3 regions of the Isoptericola sp. NPDC057191 genome follow, and region 2 is predicted to be linked to each of the others. Evidence: riboswitches for the same ligand, from Rfam matches in the RefSeq annotation. Region 2 holds a riboswitch; each other region holds the start of a gene.
What was found. Region 2 has a riboswitch for thiamine pyrophosphate ahead of ACFT55_RS06280 (bifunctional hydroxymethylpyrimidine kinase/phosphomethylpyrimidine kinase). Riboswitches for the same ligand answer to the same signal wherever they lie in the genome.
Positions count from the first base shown of each region.

Region 1: linked by a shared signal. The riboswitch ahead of thiO (glycine oxidase ThiO) and the one ahead of ACFT55_RS06280 (bifunctional hydroxymethylpyrimidine kinase/phosphomethylpyrimidine kinase) in region 2 are both predicted to bind thiamine pyrophosphate.
Region 3: linked by a shared signal. The riboswitch ahead of ACFT55_RS12160 (thiamine ABC transporter substrate binding subunit) and the one ahead of ACFT55_RS06280 (bifunctional hydroxymethylpyrimidine kinase/phosphomethylpyrimidine kinase) in region 2 are both predicted to bind thiamine pyrophosphate.

Region 1 covers NZ_JBHUWC010000151.1:2,569-9,972, reverse strand. Annotated here, with positions in the region: gene guaA (glutamine-hydrolyzing GMP synthase) at 1-1,470, opposite strand, end outside; gene thiE (thiamine phosphate synthase) at 1,527-2,201, opposite strand; TPP riboswitch at 2,224-2,326, shown strand; gene thiO (glycine oxidase ThiO) at 2,318-3,580, shown strand; gene thiS (sulfur carrier protein ThiS) at 3,577-3,810, shown strand; gene ACFT55_RS15905 (thiazole synthase) at 3,820-4,650, shown strand; gene ACFT55_RS15900 (ThiF family adenylyltransferase) at 4,693-5,904, opposite strand; gene ACFT55_RS15895 (DUF3817 domain-containing protein) at 5,901-6,290, opposite strand; gene ACFT55_RS15890 (ABC transporter ATP-binding protein) at 6,379-7,404, shown strand, end outside.
Region 2 covers NZ_JBHUWC010000027.1:9,698-17,101, reverse strand. Annotated here, with positions in the region: gene ACFT55_RS06305 (acylphosphatase) at 1-22, opposite strand, end outside; gene ACFT55_RS06300 (hypothetical protein) at 91-1,536, opposite strand; gene ACFT55_RS06295 (copper resistance CopC family protein) at 1,652-2,296, opposite strand; gene ACFT55_RS06290 (YcnI family protein) at 2,293-3,048, opposite strand; gene ACFT55_RS06285 (hypothetical protein) at 3,126-3,761, opposite strand; TPP riboswitch at 3,840-3,956, shown strand; gene ACFT55_RS06280 (bifunctional hydroxymethylpyrimidine kinase/phosphomethylpyrimidine kinase) at 3,947-5,644, shown strand; gene ACFT55_RS06275 (ABC transporter ATP-binding protein) at 5,698-7,404, shown strand, end outside.
Region 3 covers NZ_JBHUWC010000087.1:8,345-15,748, reverse strand. Annotated here, with positions in the region: gene ACFT55_RS12175 (sulfite exporter TauE/SafE family protein) at 1-660, shown strand, start outside; gene ACFT55_RS12170 (PAS domain-containing protein) at 824-1,609, shown strand; gene ACFT55_RS12165 (DUF4235 domain-containing protein) at 1,618-1,905, opposite strand; TPP riboswitch at 2,026-2,129, shown strand; gene ACFT55_RS12160 (thiamine ABC transporter substrate binding subunit) at 2,201-3,286, shown strand; gene ACFT55_RS12155 (ABC transporter permease) at 3,262-4,989, shown strand; gene ACFT55_RS12150 (ABC transporter ATP-binding protein) at 4,989-5,792, shown strand; gene ACFT55_RS12145 (response regulator) at 5,833-6,534, opposite strand; gene ACFT55_RS12140 (sensor histidine kinase) at 6,531-7,404, opposite strand, start outside.

The DNA.
Region 1 (7,404 bases), on a different contig from region 2:
GGGCAGGCGCGTCCAGTCGGCCGTCATGGCGTCCTCGGAGGACACCGGGCGCAGCACGATCGGGTGACCGTAGGTGCGGCCGTCGCCCTGCACGCCGACGGACCGGACGTCGGCCAGCAGCACCACGGGGCACTGCCAGATCTCGCCGTCCAGGCCGGCCTTGGTGAGCTCCTCGCGGGCGATGGCGTCCGCCCGGCGCAGCGTGTCCAGGCGCTCGGCCGTGACCTCGCCGACGATGCGGATGCCCAGGCCCGGGCCCGGGAACGGCTGGCGGGAGACGATCTCCTCCGGCACGCCGAGCTCGCGGCCCACCGCGCGGACCTCGTCCTTGAACAGCGTGCGCAGCGGCTCGACGAGCTCGAACTGCAGGTCGTCCGGCAGGCCGCCCACGTTGTGGTGGCTCTTGATGTTCGCCGCGCCCTCGCCGCCGCCCGACTCCACGACGTCCGGGTACAGCGTGCCCTGGACGAGGAACTTGACCTGCTCGCCGTGCGCCCCCGCCTCCGCGACGATGTCGCGCTGCGCGTCCTCGAAGACGCGGATGAACTCGCGGCCGATGATCTTGCGCTTCGTCTCAGGGTCGCGCACGCCGTCGAGGGCGGACAGGAACCGCTCCTTCTCGTCGCGGATGACGAGGTTCACGCCGGTCGAGGCGACGAAGTCGTTCTCGATCTGCTCCACCTCGCCCTCGCGCATGAGGCCGTGGTCCACGTGCACGCAGGTGAGCTGGTCGCCCACGGCACGCTGCACGAGCGCGGCCGCGACGGCGGAGTCCACGCCGCCGGAGAGGGCGCAGATCACGCGGGCGTCGCCGATCTGCGCGCGGATCGCGGCCACCTGGTCGGCGATGACGTTGCCCGGCGTCCAGTCGGCCTTCAGCCCGGCGCCCTCGTACAGGAAGCGCTCCAGGACGGCCTGCCCGTGGGCCGAGTGCTTGACCTCGGGGTGCCACTGCACGCCGTACAGGCGCCGGTCCGTGTCCTCGAACGCTGCGACGGGCGAGCCGGAGGACGTCGCGAGCACGTCGAAGCCCTCGGGCGCGGCGTGCACGGAGTCGCCGTGGCTCATCCAGGCGGTCTGGTGGTCCGGCGTGCCGGCGAGCAGGACGCCCGCGTCGCTCACCTCGACCTCGGTGCCGCCGTACTCGCGCTGCCCCGTCTGGGCGACCTCGCCGCCGAGGGCCTGCGCCATCGCCTGGAAGCCGTAGCAGATGCCCAGCACCGGGACGCCGGCCTCGAACAGGGCCGGGTCGACGAACGGCGCGCCCGTGGCGTACACCGACGACGGGCCGCCCGAGAGGATGATCGCGGCCGGGTCCTTGGCGAGCATCTGCTCGACCGTGGCCGTGTGGGGCACGATCTCGGAGTAGACGCTCGCCTCGCGCACGCGGCGCGCGATGAGCTGGGCGTACTGGGCGCCGAAGTCGACGACCAGGACCGGGCGGAGGGAGTCGGTGGCGGGAGACGTCACCGGGTCATCCTATCCGCGCCCCGCGGACCCCCGGCCCGCTGCCTGCGTCGGGTAGGTCACCCCGCGCCCAGCCGCTCGCGCAGCTCGCGCGCCGCGCGCTCCGGGTCCGGCGCCTGCGTGATCGCCCGCACGACGACGACGCGAGTCGCCCCGGCGTCCAGCACGGCGCCCAGCCGCTCGCCGTCCACCCCGCCGATCGCGAACCACGGCGTGGTGGGCCGGGTCGCGGCGACCTCGCGCAGCAGGTCGAGCCCCACCGCCGCGCGACCGGGCTTGGTGGGCGTCGCCCAGAGCGGGCCGACGCAAAAGTAGTCGACGTCCGGGTCCGCCTCCGCGGCGGCCGCCTGGGCGGCCGAGTGCGTCGAACGACCCAGCGCGGGCCCCGGCCCCAGCAGCGAGCGGAGCGCGGGGACCGGCAGGTCCCGCTGACCCGTGTGCACCACGGGCGCCCCGGTCAGGCCGGCCACGTCCGCCCGGTCGTTGACCGCCCACAGCGCGCCGTGCTCCGCGGCGACGCGGGCCACGACCTCCTGCAGCTCGAGCTCACGGACCACGTCGAGCGACCTGTCCCGCAGCTGCACCACGTCCACCCCGCCCGCGAGCGCCGCGTGGAGGAAGTCCTCGAGGTCGCCGCGGTCCTCCCGGGCGTCGGTGCACAGGTACAGGCGGGCGGCGGCGAGGCGGGCACGCGTCGTGCCCGGGGCGGCGCTGGTCGTGGTCACGCCGGTCAGGGTAACCACGGCCCGCGCTACAGTGGCCGCGCACGGGAGCCCCGGACGGGGCTGAGAGGGCGTAGGAGCCGACCGTCGAACCTGATCTGGGTCATGCCAGCGAAGGGAGCACACCCATGCCCACCTCTGCACGTCCGCCCGCCCGCGACGTCGTCGTCGTCGGCGGCGGCATCGTCGGGCTCGCCGTCGCGTGGCGCGCCGCCGCAGCCGGGCTCACCGTCACCGTCCTCGACCCCGCCCCCGGCGACGGCGCGAGCCGCGCCGCCGCGGGGATGCTCGCCGCCGTCAACGAGGCGGACTTCGGCGAGCGGGACCTCGCCCGCCTCAACCTCGCGGCGGCGGCACGCTGGCCCTCCTTCGCCGCCGGCCTCGCCGCGGCGAGCGGCCGCGACGTCCCCCTCCTGCGGGCCGGCTCGCTCGCCGTCGCGTACGACGCCGACGACCTCGCCCTCCTGCGTCGCGCCCTGGCCCTGCACCGCGCCTGGGGGCTGGCGTCCGAGGAGATCTCCGCCGCCGACGCGCGCCGCCGCGAGCCGTACCTCGGCCCGCGGCTCGCGGGGGCTGCGGTCGTCGAGGGCGACCTCGCCGTCGACCCGCGCGGGGCGCACGCGGCGCTCGTTGCTGCGCTCGATGTTGCGCGCGGTGCCCCGCTCGGTGCCCCGCTCGACGGCGCAGCGGGCGGCACGGTGGTCCGGCAGGGCGCCGTCCGGCTCGAACGCTCCCCCACCGGCCGCGTCGTCGCGGTGCACGACGACGCCGGCACACGGCACGCCGCGGGCGCGGTCGTGCTCGCCACGGGCGCGACGGCCACCGGCGCGCTGCTCGACGGGCTGCCGCAGGTGCGGCTGCCCGTCCGGCCCGTCAAAGGGATCACCCTGCGGCTGGACGCCGGGCCCGGCCTGGCGCTCGAGCACGTCGTGCGCGGGACCGTGCAGGGCCGGCCGGTGTACGTCGTCCCGCGTGCCGCGGGGACCGGCGCAGGAGCGGGCAGCGGACCGAACCACCGCGAGATCGTCGTCGGCGCCACCACCGAGGAGCGCCCCGACGACCGGCGCGCCGAGGCCGGCGGGGTGTTCGCCCTCCTGCGCGACGCGCGCGCCCTCGTGCCCGGGATCGACGAGGCGGCCCTCGTCGAGGTCACGCCGCGCGCCCGCCCGGTCACCCCCGACAACCTGCCGCTGGTGGGCCCGACCGCGGCGCCCGGCCTGCTGGCCGCCGTCGGGCACGGGCGCAACGGCGTGCTGCTCGCGCCGCTGACCGCGGACGCCGTCCTCGCCGCGCTCACCGACCTCACCGACCCCACTGACCCGGGACCGGCCGCCGCCGCGCTCGCGGCCACCGACCCCCTCCGCTTCGCGACCCGAGGAGCCCCCGCATGAGCACCCCCACCGCCGTCGTGAACGGCGCGGCCTACCCCCTGCCCGGGGCGGACGGCGACGGTCTGGAGGGCGTCGTCGCCGCGCTCGTCCCTGCGTTCGTGGCCGACGGCGTCGCGCAGGGGATCGCCGTCGCCGTCAACGACGCCGTCGTGCCCCGCGGCCTGTGGGCCGCCACCCGCATCGCGCCCGGCGACCGGGTCGAGATCGTCACCGCCGTCCAGGGCGGCTGAGGAGGAACCATGACCAGCACGCACCCCACGCCCGCCACGAGCCTCGTGCACGACCCGCTGGTGGTCGCCGGCACGGAGGTCGGTTCCCGCCTGGTCATGGGCACGGGCGGGGCCGCCAACCTCCTCACGCTCGAGGACGCGCTGGTCGCGTCGGGCACCGGCCTCACCACGGTCGCCATGCGCCGCGTCGCCGTCCGGCCGGGCGGCGCCGGCCAGGAGGACGGCGGCATCTGGGGCCTCCTGGGACGGCTCGGCATCCGCGCCCTGCCCAACACGGCGGGCTGCTTCTCCGTCCAGGAGGCGGTGCTGACCGCGCAGCTCGCGCGCGAGGCGTGCGGCACAGCCTGGGTCAAGCTCGAGGTGATCGCCGACGACGTCACCCTCCTGCCCGACCCGATCGGCCTGGTCGAGGCGGCGGACCGGCTGGTGCGCGACGGGTTCGTCGTGCTGCCCTACACGAACGACGACCCGATCCTCGCCCGACGCCTGGAGGACGTGGGCTGCGCGGCCGTCATGCCCCTCGGTGCGCCCATCGGGACCGGGCTGGGGGTGCTCAACCCGCGCAACATCGAGGCGATCGCCGCCGCCGCGCACGTCCCCGTCATCCTCGACGCGGGGGTCGGCACGGCGTCGGACGCCGCGCTCGCCATGGAGCTCGGCTGCGACGGCGTGCTGCTCGCCACCGCCGTCACGCGCGCCGCCGACCCGGTCCGGATGGCGCATGCGATGCGCCTCGCCGTCCAGGCCGGGCGGCTCGCCGCCGGTGCGGGGCGCATCCCTCGCCGCGAAGGAGCCCTGGCCAGCTCCTCTCCCGACGGTCGGCTCGACCTGGCCCTCTGACCGCGATGCCGCGCCCGGACCTTTCGCGGCGCGGCGCGCGCCCTATCGCGCCGCGGCGAGGAGGAGCGCGGGGGCGCCGCCCTCCACGGACCGGGCGTCGACGCCGACGGCCCGGGCGACGTCGGCCACGCGTGCCGAGCGCGCACCCGCCGCGCACACCAGCAGGACAGGACGGTCGGTCGGCAGCTCCGCGCGCACCGCGGCCGCGCCGTCGGGCCCGAGGAACCTGCCGCTCGGCACGAGGCGCGACCCCGCGACGGGCAGTGCCTGGGCCTCCCAGTCCTCGCGCACGTCGACGAGGGTCACGGGCTCGCCGCCCGCGAGCAGCGCGGCGGCGTCGCGCGCGGTGACGCTGGCCGGTCCCAGGACGGCCGTGCCTCCGGCCGGGCGCGCCGCCGACGCGGGCAGGCCGCAGAACGCGGCGTACGCGTCGTCGTCGGCGAGCAGCGCGGCGACGGGCGCACGCGTCGGGTCCGGGCGGACGGCGAGCTGGCGCCAGGTGAGGTCCAGGGCGTCGTAGACCGCGATGCGGCCGAGGAGGGTGGTGCCGGCGCCGGTGATCAGCTTGACCGCCTCGGTGGCCATGACCGAGCCGACCGTGCCGCACAGCGCGCCCAGGACGCCCCCCGTGGCGCAGTCGGGCACGGTGCCGGGCGGAGGCGGGACGGGGAAGACGTCGCGGTAGGTCGCTCCGCGCTCGCGCGTGCCGTCGGCGAGGCGCGGTGCGCCCCAGAAGACGCTCACCTGGCCGTCGAACTGGTGGATGGCGCCCCACACGACGGGCACGCCCAGGATCTCCGCGGCGTCGGACACGAGGTAGCGCGTCGGGAAGTTGTCCGCACCGTCGAGCACGAGGTCGTAGCCGCGCAGGATCCCGAGCACGTTCTCCGGGGTCAGCCGCTCGGCGTGGGCGACGACGTCGACGTCCGGGGCGAGGTCCGCGAGGCGGTCCCGGACGGACTCGACCTTGGGCCGGCCCACGTCGGCGGTGCCGTGCACCACCTGGCGCTGCAGGTTGGAGAGGTCCACGACGTCGTCGTCCACGACGCCGACCGTGCCCACCCCGGCGGCCGCGAGGTACTGCAGGGCCGGGCTGCCCAGCCCCCCGGCGCCCACGACCAGCACGCGCGCCGCCGCGAGCCGCCGCTGCCCCTCCGCGCCGACCCCCGGGAGCGGCAGGTGCCGGGCGTACCGGGCGAGCCGCGCGGCGTCGAGCGCCGGGCCGGGCGCGACCAGCGGGGCGAGCGACGTCATGCCGAGTACCGCTCCGCGAGCGCCGCCAGCTTCGCGTCGGCGTCGCCGTGCACGCGCTTCTCGAGGATGAACGACATCACCGGCACGACGCCGGCGAAGACCATCGCCGCGAGCCGGCCGAAGCCCCAGCGCATCTTGGACCAGAGGTCGAGGACCGTGACGAGGTACACCACGTAGATCCAGCCGTGCGCGAACGGGACCCAGCCCAGGTAGTCGACGACGACGCCGACCTCGATCACGTACTTGAAGAAGAGCTCGACGCACAGCACCAGCAGCATCGCACCGGTGAGGATCGCCATGAAGCGGTAGCGCGACAGGGCCCCGCGGGCCTTGCGGATGGCGGTCTCGGCCTGGCTGGCGGTGGGGGTCTGCTGCGGCGTGCTCACCCCAGCATCGTAGGCGGGGTCGGGGGCGCGGCGGACCGCGGACCCTGTTAAATCCGTCGCCCGGTGTCGGACGGCGTCCGTAGGGTTGATCCTCGTGCGCCCCCTCCCTCTTCCCGACGTCGGCAACCCTCCCCTGTCGTCCCCCGCCCGGCTCCTGGCCTGGCAGGGCTGGCGGCAGCGCGACGTGCTGTCGAAGTCCCTGGTGGCGGGCGTCGTGGCCATGCTGGCGTCGGCCGCGGCCCCGCTGCTGATCGGCCGTGCCATCGACGAGGGCCTGTCGCAGGGCTTCGGCGCACCCCTGTTCCTGTGGTGCGGCGCGATGCTCGGCGCCGCCCTGGTGATCGTCGTCGCCGGCATCTTCAACCACGTCTGGGACGTCGAGAACTGGGTGCGGGCGTCCCTGTCGTTCTCGCAGCTCGTCGGGTACAAGGCCTCGCGCGCCGGGCATGCGATCACGCGCAAGCTCCCCACCGGCGAGGTCGTGTCCGCCGTCGCGAACGACGCCCTGCGCGTCGGCGACATGTTCTCCATGGCGGGCCGCTTCACCGGCGGGGTCATCGCGTACGTCGTGGTCGTGGCGATCATGCTGTCCCAGCACGTGCAGCTCGGGCTCGTCCTGGCGCTCGGCATCCCCGCGGTCGCCCTCGTGCTCGGCCTCCTGGTCAAGCCGCTGCAGTCGCGCCAGACGACGCAGCGCGAGGCGACCGGTCGGCTCACGTCGCTCGGCGCGGACACCGTCTCGGGCCTGCGCATCCTGCGCGGCATCGGCGGCGAGGACGAGTTCGCCGCCCGCTACGCGCGCCAGTCGCAGGAGGTGCGCCAGCAGGGCGTGCGCGTCGCGGTGCTGCAGTCGGTGCTGGACGGCCTCCAGGTGCTGCTGCCCGGCCTGCTGGCCGCCCTCGTGCTGTGGCTCGGTGCGCGCGCCGCCGTGCGGGGCGAGATCACCAGCGGCCAGCTCGTCACCTTCTACGGCTACGCCGCGTTCCTCGCCTGGCCGGTGCAGATGGCCACCCAGATGCTGCAGATGGTCATCCGCGCCGTGATCTCGTCGCGCAAGATCCTCGACGTGCTGCGTGTCACCGAGGCGACGCCGTCCGCCGGGACGCCCGCCGAC
Region 2 (7,404 bases):
GGCGTCGCACCGTGGTGGTCATCCCGTCCTCCTTCGCACCGCACGGCGTCGGTGGCACGCACCGTCCGTCGCGCCAACCCGCCGGACCGGTCAGTCGAACATGTCCCCGAGGTCCCCGACGTCGTCGAGGATCCCGCCGAGCACCATCCCACCCAGCACGGCGCCGAAGACGTCCGAGCCGCTCCGGCCCCCGCGACGGCGGTCACCCTGCCAGCCGCCGTCGTACCCGCCGTACCCGCCGTTGTAGCCCCCGTCCCACCGCTGCCCCTGGCCGGCGCGCGCGATGTCGCGGTGAGCCAGCGTCGCGGCCTCCGCGGCCAGGGCGGCACCCCGCCGCGCCGCCGAGAACGCGCGCTCGGGGTCGTCGGCGGTGCGCGCCTGCGCCACCTCGCGCTCGGCCTCCGCGAGGCGCGTGCGCGCGTCCGGCCCCACGGGTGCGCGGTAGTCGTCGACCACGGACCGCGCGGCCACGAGCTGCCGCTCCGCGTCGTCGAGCGCGGGACCGAGGCGGGCGACGGCCCGCCGGACGCGCTCGTCACGCTCCGCCCGCTCGGCCACCGCGTCGTCGAGCGCGGTGTTGGCCTCGCGCACGCGGGTCAGCGCGTCGACCGGGTCGCCCGGCTCACCGGGGGCGGGCAGCGCCGCGAGGGCGCTCTCCAGCGCGTCGACCGCGCCGTCGATCCGGCCCGCCCGCTCCGCGGCCGGCAGGGCGCGCGCCTGGGCGAGCTCAGCCCGCGACTCGGCGACGATCGCCCCCAGGGCCGCCTCGGCGCGCAGCGCCTCGGCCTCGTAGTCGTCGACGGCGCGCAGCAGGCCTTCTGCCCGGCGCACGGCCTCCTCGGCCGCCCGCGCCGCCGCTCCTGCCTCGGCCACCTGCTGGGTCGTCAGCCGCTTGCGCGCCGCGGCCGCGCTGCGGCCCGCGAACTCGAGGAGCCGCTCCGCCTGGTCCGGGTTGTCCGCGACGGGCAGGAGCGCCCGCTCGGCGTACTGGCCCCGCAGCCGCTCGAGGTCCGCGCGCGCGGCGGGGATGGCCTCGCGCACCCGCGCCAGCTCGCCGTCGACGCGGGCGACGACGTCCGGCGTCGCCCGCACGGTCTGCCGCAGCCCGGCCAGGCCGCGGTCGAGCTCGTCCAGGAAGCCGCCGGCCGAGCGGCACAGGTCGACGACCCGCGCCGACCACTCCTGCCGCTGCTCGTCGGTGTCCGGCATCTCGTCGTGCAGCAGCTGGTTGAGGTGGAACGCCTCGCCGAGACTCTCCCGCGCCCGCCGCAGGGTCGGGGCGAGGTCGCGGGTCTCGCGCTCACCGAGCTCGGCCACCGCGAACGCGAGCTCGTCCTCGGCGAGGCGGGCCCGCTCGTCGGTGCGCACCAGCGCCGAACCGGCCTCCGCGCCGAGCCGACCCAGCTCCGCCTCCCGTGCCGACACCCTCTGGCGTGCGGCCCTCCGGCGGCGCGCGGCCCACACGGCCACCGCCGTCACCAGCACCACCACCACGACGACGCCCGTCGCGATCCCGACGATCTGCCCCGCATCCATGGTCGGCATCGTAGGCGGCGTCCGCCCGGCGTGGAGAGCCGGGGGCGGCGTGACCGGGCCCCTGCCCGACCACGTCGCCCCCGGTCGTCCTCCGCACAGGTCCGCGCGGGTCGCGTCAGCCGCGCCGGCGCGCCACGCGCAGCGCCACGAGGACGGCCGCGCCCGCGAGGACGACCACCCCGCCCGCGATGCCGAGCACCACGACCAGGTCCGACGCCCCGCCCTCGTCCGCGCCCGTGCCGGCTCCGGCGTCCTGGCCGTCGGGCTGCGCCGCCGACGCGCCGCAGGCCGCCGACCCCGCTGCCGGGGACGCCGGGTCCGCCGGGGACGACCCGGCCGGCGGGTCGTACGTGAACGAGAACTTCCCGCTGGTCGGGTGACCGTCGGCCGACACGATGCGCCAGTCGACGGTGTACGTGCCCGCAGGACCGAGCGACACCGGCACCGACACCGTCCGGTCCTGGGTGGTGGGGCACCCGGTGGCGCGCTCGGCTCCGGCGGGATCCGTCACCGAGACCACGGTGCTGGACCCGTCCGCGGACAGGTTCAGCACGACGTCGTCGAACGTGATGTCGACGGAGTCAGGCGCCTGGGTGACCGTGGAGCCCGCCTCGGGGGTCGAGCCGACCACGACGTTGTGGGCGCTCGCGGGCGCGGCCGCGCCAACCGCGCCCGCCAGGGCGAGCCCGAGCGCACCGATGCCCGCGAGCAGCGTGCGCCGGGCTCCGCCGCGGCGCGCGTCCCGTCCGCGCGGCGTCACCGCTGCGCCGTCCGGGTCCGCGTGCGGGCCAGCGCGACGAAACCCGTCACGGCGCCCACGAGCCCGAGGCCGAGGCCGGCGGCGCCCAGCGCGAGGGGCAGCGTGTCGCCCGACCCGTCACCGGCGTCGGCCGTGCCCGTGGTGGCCGCCGTGCCCGCCGACGCGGCGTCCCCGTGCCCGCCCTCGGTGGTCGCAGGCTCGACGTGCAGCACCGGAGCGGGGTGCTCGGGCTCGGTGTCGCCGGTCGCCTCCTGGTCCCACTGGACGACCTCCCCGTCGGAGTAGGTCTGCGTGGCCGGCAGCGTGAGGGCGTCGACCCCCTCGGGGACGGCTCCCGCCGACACGGTGAAGCGGAGGAACTCGCCCGGCGCGATGGCGGCGTCCGCGTCGTCGGCGGTCCACACCACGGCCGCGGGCGCCTCGGTGACCTCGGTGCCGTGCACCTCGACGGGCTCGGGCAGGGGAGCCTGGGTGACCTTCGCGGTCCAGCCCGGCACCGGCTCGACCGACACGCTGGTGAACGGGGTGTCGGACGGCAGGGTGACCTTCACCCGGGTGGTCGAGGCGTCGGCGGACTCGTTGGGGACCTTGAACGTCAAGGTGGCGTACGCGCCGGCCGCGGCCGAGTCGGGCGTCACCGTCACGTGCGCCGACGCGGCGCCGGCCGCCAGCACGAGCGCGGGGAGGGCGAGGGCGGCGGTACCGGCGAGGCGGCGGGTGCGCCGGGCACGGGCAGGGGTGGTCGTGGACATGGCTGTCTGCTCCAGAGTGTCGAGAGTCGTGGGACGACGAGGGACCTGCCCTCGTCCGACCTCGGACCAGGGCAGGCTCAGGCGGCGCGCAGGAGGGCGCCGGACAGCCGCGGGGGCCCGCGAGGCGCGGGGCGGCGGCGGGCGTTCCCGGGTCGCGGGCTCCAGGTTGCGGCGCTGACGACCGTCCGCCGGCGTGCCACGGGCAGCGCCGGCGCGCTCTGCACCAGGACGGCGACGTGCCGCAGGTGGGCGACGACGTTGGCGGCGGCCCGGTCACCGGCCGCGAGCAGCAGGGCCGTGAGCACGACGGCGGCGGCGTGCGCGGCGAGCATCCAGGAGGCCGTCCCGCCCACGGCGGCGTGGTGATGGAGCACCGCGGCGGTCGCCGGCGGCAGGGAGCCAGGGCCGAGGTCGTGGGCGGCGTGCCCCGTCAGGGCGGTGGCCGAGCCGGTCCCGCCGCCGCCCGCGCCGAGGACCGACAGCGCGGTGTGCTGCACGAGCTGCAGCGCGACCATGGCGGGCAGCAGGCGGCGCAGCGTCAGGCGACGGCGCGCGGTCCACACGGCCAGCGGCGCGGACAGCGCCAGGACGACCAGCCAGGCCAGGGGGGTGCCGGGCAGCGTGCCACCGGCCACGAGGTGCGCGGCGGCCGCGATGCTGAGCGTCGTGCCGGCGACGAGAAGCTCGCGCACACGACGGACGACCACGGACACCCCCGCACCCTATCCCGGGCGGGGGAGCTCCCTGGCGGACGGGCGAGCGGTCCCCGCGGGCGGTGGGCTACCGTGACGCCGAACGACACGGGGTGCCTCTCGCCCGTCGGCCCCGGCCGGCGACGAGACGCTGAGATCACACCCGTCGAACCTGATCTAGCTCGTACTAGCGAAGGGATGTCGACATGAGCGTGCGCGCGCGTCACGACAGCTCCGACTCCACCGAGGTCTCCACCGGCGTGGGCTGCGGCCCGCTCGCCGCCACCACAGCCGCCCCTCGCCGGCCCCGCGTGCTCGCGGTCGCCGGCTCCGACCCGTCGGGGGGAGCCGGGATCCAGGCGGACCTCAAGGCCGTCGCAGCGGCCGGGGGGTACGGGATGGCGGCGCTCACCGCGCTGACGGCGCAGAACACCCGGGGCGTGCGCGGCGTGCACGTCCCGCCGGCGGAGTTCCTCACCGCGCAGCTCGAGGCGGTGGCCGACGACGTGGCGATCGACGCCGTGAAGATCGGCATGCTCGCGTCCGCGCCCGTCGCGCGCGCCGTGGGGGCCTGGCTGGACGGGCTGCCGCGCGGCGCCACGTCGTCGCGCCCCCCGGTGGTGCTGGACCCGGTGATGGTGGCCACCAGCGGCGACCGTCTGCTCGACGCGGCGGCCGAGCGTGCGGTGCGGGACCTGCTGCCCCGGGTCGACGTCGTCACCCCGAACCTGCCGGAGCTCGCCGTGCTCGCCGAGGAACCGCCCGCCGCCGACTGGGCCGCGGCGCTCCGGCAGGCGCGGCGTCTCGCCGCCCGGTACGACGTGCTCGTCCTCGCCAAGGGCGGGCACCTCGACGGGTCCCGCGCGCGTGCCGGTGCCGACGCCGGCGCGCCGGACGCGCTCGTGGGCCCGGACGGCGTGCTGGTCGAGGTCCCGGGCGAGCGCGTCCGCACCACGGCCACGCACGGGACGGGCTGCTCGCTGTCCAGCGGCCTGGCCGTCCGGTACGTCCGCACCGGCGACTGGGCCGAGGCCCTGCGTGGCACGAAGGCGTGGCTCACCGCGGCGATCCGTGCGGGGGAGGCGCTGCGGGTCGGCGCCGGGCACGGTCCGGTCGACCACCTGGCGGGCAGCACGCCGTCCGGCGCCGTGGCTCCCGAGCCGGCTCCAGCACCGGCTCCAGAACCAGACGGCGGCCCGGCGGGGCGGGACGTCGTCGCGCGCTGGTGGGACCACGCGGCACCCGTGCGTGCGGCCGTCGACGACCTGCCCTTCGTGCGTGCTCTCGGTGACGGGTCGCTCGCCCCCGGGCACTTCCGCACCTACCTGGAGCAGGACGCGATCTACCTGCGCGAGTACGCGCGCTGCCTCGCCCGCGTCAGCCAGCTCGCACCCACCCGCGCCGAGCAGGCCTTCTGGGCGGGCGGGGCCCACGGTGCGCTCGTGACCGAGCTCGACCTGCACACGCGCTGGCTGGGGGGCGAGCCCCGGGACGTCCCGGCCAGCGCCACCACGGCCGCCTACCTGGAGCACCTGCGTGCCGCCGGCGACGACTACGCGACCCTCGTGGCGGCCGTCCTGCCCTGCTACTGGATCTACCAGGACGTCGGCGAGCGGCTGGCGGCCCTGGACCGCCCGGGCCATCCGTACTCGGCCTGGCTGGGCACGTACGCCGACGAGGCGTTCGCCGCCGCGACCCGGCAGGCCGTCGCGATCCTCCGCCGTGTCGCCGGCGCTGCCGGCCCGGTCGTCCAGGAGCGGATGGCCGCAGCCTTCCACGGGTCGTGCAGGCACGAGCTGGCGTTCTTCGACCAGACCGGGCAGCGCGAGCAGGGCGACGTTCCGGGGCAGGACGCGGCGCTCCCGGCACGCCGGACGACGGTAAGCGGTGTCCCGATCGGGTGACATGCCGGGTGACCGGGGCAAGGGTGTCGGCGGCCGGTGAGAGAATGACTGTGATGCCCGACACCACGCGCGCACCGCGCAGCAGCAGCCGAGGCGCCAGCAGCGCCGATCCCTCCGACAGTCCCCGGAGGAGCTCCGCCTCCTCCGCATCCCGTCGACCCGCCGCGCCCGGCACCCCGCCGGGCGGGTCCGCCGGCCCGCCCGGCGCAGCCGCCCCCGCCGCACCCGCGGGCTCCGAGCTCTCGACGATCGCGTCCGTCCGGCGGCTCTACCCGTACGTCCGGCCGGCCGTGCCCCGCCTCGTCGGCGGCCTGTTCTCCGCGCTGGGCGCCAGCCTCGCGGCGCTCGCGATCCCGCGCGTGCTCCAGGAGCTCGTCGAGGGCCCGCTCGCCGAGGGCGCCGCGGCGCACGACCTCGGCGCCCTCGTGGTCCCCGTCGTCCTCGTCCTCGTGCTCGGCGTCGCCGAGGCCGGCTTCGTCCTGCTGCGCCGCAACCTCGTGATGTACCCCGGCACGCGGATCGAGGCGGAGATGCGCATGTCGCTGTTCCGCCACCTGCAGGACCTGCCGGTCGCCTTCCACGACCGGTGGCCGGGCGGCCAGCTGCTCAGCCGCATCATGGGCGACCTCGGCCTGCTGCGCCGCTGGCTGATCTTCGGCCTCCTGCAGCTCGTGGTCAGCGCCGTGACGATCGTCGTCGGCGTCGGGATCCTCCTGGCCACCGCCGGCTGGCTGGGCCTCGTGTACCTCGCGGGCGCGATCCCCGTCACGGTCATCGCGTTCCGCTTCTCGCGCCGCTACCGCGTCATCGCGCGGCTGTCGCAGGACCAGTCGGGCGACCTCGCCACCACCGTCGAGGAGTCGGTGCACGGCATCCGCGTCCTCAAGGCCTTCGGCCGCGGTCGCGACGCCCTCGAGTCGTTCACCGACCAGGCCGAGGAACTGCGGCAGACCGAGATCCGCAAGGCGGGCAACCAGGCCACCGTCACCACCGCGCTGCAGCTCATCCCCGAGATCACCCTCGCGGTGTGCCTCGTGCTCGGCACGGTCCTGGCCGCGCAGGGCCAGATCACGGTCGGCAGCCTCGTCGCGTTCTTCCTCACCGCCGCCGTGATCAACGGCCCGGTGATCGACCTCGGCATGACGCTCTCGATGACGCTGAACGCCCGGACCGCGGTCGACCGCTTCTTCGAGGTCATGGAGACCCCGAACCCGCTCGCCGACCCCACCGACCCCGTCGACGTCGGCGAGTCCCACGGCCGGCTGGAGCTGCGCGACGTGTCGTTCCGGTACGAGGACTCCGCCCACCCCGTGCTCGAGCACGTCGACCTCGACCTGCCCGTCGGCACGACCACCGCCCTCGTGGGGCTCACCGGCTCCGGCAAGTCCACCCTCGCGATGATGGTGCCGCGCATCTTCGACGTCACCGGCGGCGAGGTCCTGCTCGACGGCGTGGACGTCCGGCGCATGCGTCGCCAGGACGTGCGACGCGCCGTGGCGGTCGCCTTCGAGGACCCGACGCTGTTCTCCGCGTCCGTGCGGGACAACGTGCTGCTCGGCGTCCCCGAGGAAGGACCGGACGCCGTGCCCGAGACCGAACGGGAGCGTCGCCTGCACGAGGCCCTCGAGGTGGCCCAGGCCGGCTTCGTCGCCGACCTGCCGCAGGGGGTCGAGACGCGGATCGGGGAGGAAGGGCTGTCTCTGTCCGGCGGGCAGCGCCAGCGCCTCGCCCTCGCCCGCGCCATTGCCGCCCGACCCGCC
Region 3 (7,404 bases), on a different contig from region 2:
CTCTCCTGGCTCTCGACCGAGATCGCCAAGCCGCTGATGTCCCTCCTGCTGCTCGGGCTCGGCCTGTACGTGCTGCTGCGGTTCACGCTGCGCGGCCTGCGCACGGACCGCCTCGGCCAGCCGCTGCGCAAGCGGTTCCTCACCCCGCTGGGCCTCGTGGCCGGCTTCATGGACGCCACGGGCGGCGGCGGCTGGGGCCCGGTCGGCACGCCCGCCATCCTCGCCAGCGGCCGGATGGAGCCGCGCAAGGTCATCGGCTCGATCGACACCAGCGAGTTCTTCGTGGCCGTCGCCGCGAGCCTCGGCTTCCTGTTCGGCCTCGGCACGGCGGGGATCGACCCGTCCTGGGCGCTCGCGCTGCTGGTCGGCGGCCTCATCGCGGCCCCGATCGCCGCGTGGCTCGTCCGGCTCGTGCCGCCGCGCGTCCTCGGCTCCGCGGTCGGCGGCATCATCGTGCTCACCAACGTGCGCACCCTGCTGAGCCTCGACTCCTTCCCGGTGGACGCCGGCGTGCGCTCGCTGGTCCTGGGGATCATCGCCGCCGGCTGGGCCGCGGCCGTCGTGTACTCGTTCCGTCAGCACCGCAAGGCGCTGGCCGAGGAGGCCGCGGAGGGCGACGTGACCGTCACGCAGGCAGCCGCCCCCACGCCCGCCGTCTGACGTCCTGCCGACCCGCGCCCCTGCGGCCGCCGCCCCGACCTCCGGGGGCGCCGGCCGCAGGGGCGTCGTCGCGTGCGGTGGCGCCGTCGCCCCGTCCCGGTACCGTGGTGAGGCCAGGAGAACTGCGCGCCGGACCCAGCTGCACGGCACTGGGAGGTGAGCCATGTCGTTGCCCAGCACGCCGCACGATCCCCCGCGCCGCGAGCTCGTCGCCCTCGCGGAGCTGCTCGGCGCGGGCAGCCAGCTGCTCGTGGGCCAGTACCGCGTCGAGGTCGCCACGGGGGCGTGGTGGTGGTCGGACGAGGTCTACCGCATCTTCGGGCGGGAGCCCGGCAGGATCGAGCCCGGGCCCGAGGTGCTCCGCGCGCACCTGCACCCCGACGACCGTGAGCGGCTGTCCCGCACGGCGGCGGTGGCGCTCGGCACCGGCCGGCCCTTTGCAGGCGGCCACCGCGTGGTCGACGACCACGGGCGCACCCACTCGGTCGTCGTCACCGGGCAGGCGCGGCACGGGCCCGACGGCGCGTCGTCGCAGCTGGTCGGGTACGTCATCGACACCAGCCCCGTGGTGCGGGACGCGCTCGAGCGCGAGGCGCACCGCGCCGTCTCGCGCGCCTTCGTCGCCGCCGCGGCCTCCGAGCAGGCCAAGGGCGCGATCATGGCGGTCTGCGGCGTCGACGAGTCGGTGGCCACCGAGGTGCTCGGGGACGTCGGTGCCCAGGTGGGCGTCTCCGCCCAGTCGGCGGGGGAGCAGGTGATGAAGGAGCTCACGCGGCCCGTCAGCGACCGCGACTCCGCGCTCACCGCCGCCGAGGTGCTCCGGTCCGCCCCGCCCGCCCAGGACGCGGCGGACCGGCTGAGCCACGCCCTCGCCGCAGTGCGACCGGTGGAGCGGCCCCACGGCCACGACGCGCAGCTCGCCCGCCGGCGGCCGCGCGCGAGCCGCTGAGCGCGGCGTCAGCGACCGAAGCGGGCGGCCGCGCGGACCGCGCCCTTGCGCGCGAGCCGCTTCGCCAGCACCGCGACGCCACCTGAGACGGCGGCGAACGTGACGGCCTGGATCACGGAGATCTCGTCGTCGTCGATGTTCGTGGGAGCGACGCTGCCCGTCGTCCGCTCCCAGACCACCCCGATCAGCTTCTGCGCGACCCATCCGGCGCCGATCGTCAGCACCACCGTGCCGACCTTCACGCCCAGCGGCTGCTCGGTGTCCTTCACGTGCTCTCCCTCGGTCGTCCCCGGCATGGCCGGAGGGTGGTCGTGCGGCGTCCACGGCCCGGCGAGGGCGTCGTGGCACGTCAGGCATGTCACACCCTGGGGCGCGGACAGGACCACGGTAGCGCGGCACCGGTGTGTAGGCTCGTGCTGATACGACAGGGGAGCGCCACCGGCGCTGAGAGTGCGGAACGCCGCAGACCCTCGAACCTGATCCGGTTAGCACCGGTGGAGGAAGTCGGGAATCTCGTTCCCTGCGGGAGGCCGCACCACGACGGTGCCGGACGCCCGCAGGACCCCCTTCTCGCACGCTGAGGAGGACAGCATGACCCACAGGACCACGCGGACGACCGCGGCCCTCGCCGCGCTCGCGCTGCTGCCGCTGCTCGCGGCCTGCGGCGCCGACGGGGCCACCGGCACCGGCAGCAGCGGCGGCGACGCGGCGGGCGACCCCGGCACGGTGACGCTCGTGACGCACGACTCGTTCGCCGTGTCGGACGACGTCCTGGCCGCGTTCGAGAAGAAGTCCGGCCTCACCGTCAAGCAGGTCGCGCCCGGAGACGCGGGCACCCTCGTCAACCAGCTCGTGCTCACCAAGGACGCTCCGCTGGGCGACGCCGTCTTCGGCGTGGACAACACGTACGCGACGCGCGCCGTCGACGCCGGGGTCTTCGAGCGGTACCAGCCGACCGACCTCGACCCGCAGGTGGCCGCCTACGCCCCGGACGACCTCGCAGGCACGCTCACCCCCGTGGACGTCGGCGACGTGTGCCTGAACCTCGACGACGGCTGGTTCAAGGACCACGACGTCACGCCGCCCGCCACGCTCGAGGACCTCACGGAGCCGGAGTACCGGGACCTCACGGTCGTCACCAACCCCGCGACGTCGTCGCCCGGGCTCGCGTTCCTGCTCGCGACGATCGGGGCCTTCGGCACCGACGGCTGGCAGGACTACTGGGCCGGCCTGCGCGACAACGGCGTCAAGGTCGCGGAGAGCTGGGAGGACGCGTACTACGTGGACTTCTCCGGCGCGGGCGAGGGCGGCACGCGGCCGATCGCGCTGTCGTACGCCACCTCGCCGGCGTTCACCGTGAGCGACGACGGCACGTCCTCCACGACGAGCGCGATGCTCGACACCTGCTTCCGCCAGGTCGAGTACGCGGGCGTGCTCACGGGCGCGGCGAACCCGGAGGGCGCGAAGAAGCTGGTCGACTTCCTGACCACGGGCACGTTCCAGGCCGACGTCCCCGGCCAGATGTACATGTACCCGGCGGACCCGGACGTGCCGCTGCCCGCCGACTGGCAGCGGTTCGCGCCCCTGGCCGACAAGCCGTTCGAGGTGGCGCCGGCCGACGTCGCCGCGCACCGTGACGAGTGGATCGAGCAGTGGACGGCGACGGTCGTCGGCTGACGCGCGGCGTCCGCGCGAGCCGGTGGGGCGCCTGGCTCGGGTGGGGCGCCGCCGTCGTCCTGCCGCTGGGGTTCCTCGCCGTCTTCTTCGCGTGGCCGGTGGTGTCGCTCGTCCTGCAGGGGTTCTTCACCGACACCCCGGCGGGCCGGGTGCTCGACCTGTCCGGCTTCGCCGACGTGCTGTCGCAGCCGCGCACCTGGCGCATCGTCGGTCAGACGCTGGCGCAGGCCGTCACCGGCACGCTCCTGTCGGTGCTGCTCGGCCTGCCCGGCGCCTACGTGCTGTACCGCTGCCGGTTCCCGGGGCGCACGCTCGTGCGCGGCCTGGTGACGGTCCCGTTCGTGCTGCCCAGCGTGGTCGTGGGCGTCGCGTTCCGCGCGCTGTTCGCACCCGGCGGCGTGCTCGGGTGGGCCGGGCTGGAGGAGAGCTTCGCCGGCATCGTCCTGGCGCTCGTCTTCTTCAACTACGCGGTCGTCGTGCGGACGGTCGGCGGGATGTGGGAGCGCCTCGACCCGCGCGCCGAGCAGGCGGCCCGCGCTCTCGGCGCCACGCCCTGGCGGGCCTTCCGCACCGTGACCCTGCCCGCCCTCGGCCCCGCGATCGCATCGGCCGCCGCGGTGGTGTTCCTGTTCTGCGCGACGGCGTTCGGCGTCGTCCTCGTCCTCGGCGGGCTGCGGTACGGCACGATCGAGACGGAGATCTGGATCCGCACCACCCAGTTCCTCGACCTGCGCTCCGCGGCGGTGCTGTCGGTGCTGCAGCTCGTCGTGGTCGCCGGCGCCCTGCTGGTCAGCTCCCGCGCCCGGGCGCGCCGGGAACGCGCGCTGCACCTCACCAGCGACCGCGTCTCCGCGCACCGGCTGCGGCTGCGCGCGGGCGCCGACCTGCTGCCCGCGCTCGTCACCCTCGTCGTGGTGGCAGGGCTGCTCGTGCTCCCGATGGCCGGCCTCGTCACCCGCTCCCTGCGCACCGGCGACGGGGCCTGGAGCCTCGCGAACTACGCGGCCCTGGGCACCACCGGCGGCCGCAACGCCCTGACGGTCACGGTGTGGGAGGCGCTCGGCAACTCGCTGCGCACGGCCGCCTGGGCCGCGGCGATCGCCGTCGTCGTGGGCGGGCTCGTGGCCCTCGTCGTGTCACGCCGCCCGCGACGGGCCGGCCTGCGGCGCGCCGTCGGCGTGCTCGACGCCGCGTTCATGCTGCCGCTCGGCGTCTCCGCGGTCACCGTCGGGTTCGGCTTCCTCATCACGCTGGACCGGCCGCTGGGGCTCGACGTCGACCTGCGCACGTCCGGCGCGCTCGTGCCGATCGCGCAGGCCGTCGTCGCGATCCCGCTGGTCGTGCGCACGATGCTGCCGGTGCTGCGCGCCATCGACCCGCGCCTGCGCGAGGCGGCCGCCACCCTGGGGGCGGCGCCCGGACGCGTGCTGCGGTCCGTCGACGGCCCGCTGGGCGCACGCTCGCTCGGCCTCGCGATCGGGTTCGCGTTCGCCGTCTCGCTGGGGGAGTTCGGCGCGACGTCGTTCCTCGCCCGCCCCGAGACGGCGACGCTGCCCGTCGTGATCTTCCGCCTGATCGGCCGGCCCGGGGCCGAGAACTACGGGATGGCGCTCGCGGCGTCCGTGGTGCTGGCCGTCCTCACCGCGACCGTCATGATGGTGGCCGAGCGCCTGCGGGGCGACCGGCCGGGAGGGGAGTTCTGATGGAGCAGGCCCGCGAGACGACCGGGCTCGCCGTCCGCGACGCCGTCGTCCGGTACGGCGGCACGCGCCGCCGGCCAGGGGCGGTCGCCGTCGACGGGGTGTCCCTCGACGTCGCCGCCGGCGAGATCGTGGCCCTGCTCGGGCCGAGCGGCTGCGGCAAGTCGTCGCTGCTGCGCGCGGTCGCGGGCCTGGAGCCGCTGGCGGGCGGCTCCGTCGCGTTCGACGGCGTGGACCTCGCGGGCGTGCCCGTGCACCGGCGCGGCTTCGGACTGCTCTTCCAGGACGGCCAGCTGTTCCCGCACCGGGACGTGGCGCGCAACGTGGCCTACGGGCTCGAGACGCAGGGCGTGCCCCGCGCCGAGCGGGCCGAGCGGGTCGCCGCGCTCCTCGCGGAGGTCGGGCTGGACGGCTACCAGCAGCGGTCCGTCGCGACCCTCTCCGGCGGGGAGAAGCAGCGGGTCGCGCTGGCCCGCTCCCTCGCCCCCCGCCCGCGGCTGCTGCTGCTCGACGAGCCGTTGTCCGCCCTCGACCGGCGGTTGCGCGAACGCCTCGCCGTCGACGTCCGCGACACCCTGCGGGCCACCGGCACCACCGCCGTGTTCGTCACGCACGACCACGACGAGGCGTTCACCGTCGCCGACCGGGTCGCGGTCATGGACGCCGGGCGGCTGCTCCAGGTCGACGCCCCCGACGTGCTGCTGCGCGCACCGGCCAGCGACCGGGTGGCGGAGTTCCTCGGGCTCGCGGCCGACCCGGCTGCGCGGACGACCGCGGTGACGAGCGGGACGGGACGCGACGGCTGACGAGCGCGCCAGCGAGCCGGAGGGTTCCCTGTGGGGGGCTTCACGCCTCCCCGGCGTCGTGCACCAGCAGCGCGACCTGGGTGCGGTTCTCCAGCCCGAGCTTGTCGAGCACGCTCGACACGTGCGCCTTCACGGTCGGCACGCTGAGGTAGAGGCGGCCGGCGATGTCGGCGTTCGACGCCCCGCGGCCGAGCTCGACGGCGACGTCGCGCTCGCGCGCCGTGAGGGCGTCCAGCGCGGCCCGAGCCTGGTCGCGGGCACCGTCCGACCCGGCGACCGCCGCCATGAGCCGACGCGCCACGTCCGGCGCGAGGACGGGCTCGCCCGCGGCCGCCGCGTGCACTGCGGCGGCGATGCGGGCCGGCGGCATGTCCTTGAGCAGGTAGCCCACGGCGCCCGCACGCAGCGCCCCGCCGACCTCCTCCGCCGTGTCGAACGTCGTCAGCACGACCACGGCCGGCGGGGACGGGCGCGCCCGCACGCGCCGCGTGGCGGTGATGCCGTCCACGCCGGGCATGCGCAGGTCCATCAGCACGACGTCGGCGGGGTGCGCGTCCAGGACACCGGGAACCTCCGCCCCGTCCGCCGCCTCCGCCACGACCCGCACCCCGTGCGCGCCGTCGAGCATGAGCCGCAGGCCCGCCCGCACCAGCGCGTCGTCGTCCACCAGGACGAGCCGGACGGGCGCGGGGTGCGGGGCGTCGGGCGGGGTCGCGGGGCCGGGCTCCGGCGTCGTCGTCACACGTCCCACGGTAGCCACGCCTCGACCACGAAGCCGCCCGCTCCGTCGTGCACGTCGTGCGGCCCGGCGTCGAGCGTGCCGCCCAGCAGCGTGGCGCGCTCGCGCAGGCCGACCAGGCCCGTGCCCGTGCCGGTGCCCGCCGGAGACGCGGCGCCCGCCGCGGCGCCGTCGTCCGCCACCCGGACCCGGACCTCGCCCGGCCCGCACGCGACCGTCACCCGCACGGCAGCGCCGGGCGCGTGCCGGCGCGCGTTCGTGAGCCCCTCCTGGACCACCCGGAACACCGCCGTCGCGACCGCGGCGGGCGGGACGGCGTCGGGGGACGACCCGCCCGTGCGCTCGTAGGCCACGGAGGTCCCGGCGGCCCGGGAGTCGTCCACCAGCCGGCGCACGTCGTCCAGGCGCGGCACCGGGCCGAGGTCGTCCGGGCCGGCGCGCAGCAGGCGGATCACCTGACGCAGGTCCTCCAGGGCGTCGCTCACGCCGGCACGCACCCGGCCGGCGGCGGCCGCGAGCTGCGCCGGGTCCGCGTCGGGCCGGTACTCCAGGGCGCCCGCCGTGGCTGCCAGGAGCGACAGGCGGTGCGCGAGGGTGTCGTGCATCTCGCGGGCGATCCGGGTGCGCTCGGCGGTCCGCGCCTCGGCGACGTGCTGCTCCGCCTCGGCCTCCGCGCGGCGCGCACGATCGCGCAAGGACCACAGGACGAGCGCGCGCTCGCGGCCGTACGCGCCCCAGCCGAGGAGCGCCGCGTGCACGGCGGCGTCGCACAGCAGCCACCAGCCCAGCGGCAGGCTCACCGGACGCCACAGCGCCTGCACGGCGTGCCCCAGGAACCCCGCGCCCGCCACCCAGGCCGCCGTGCGGACCGGG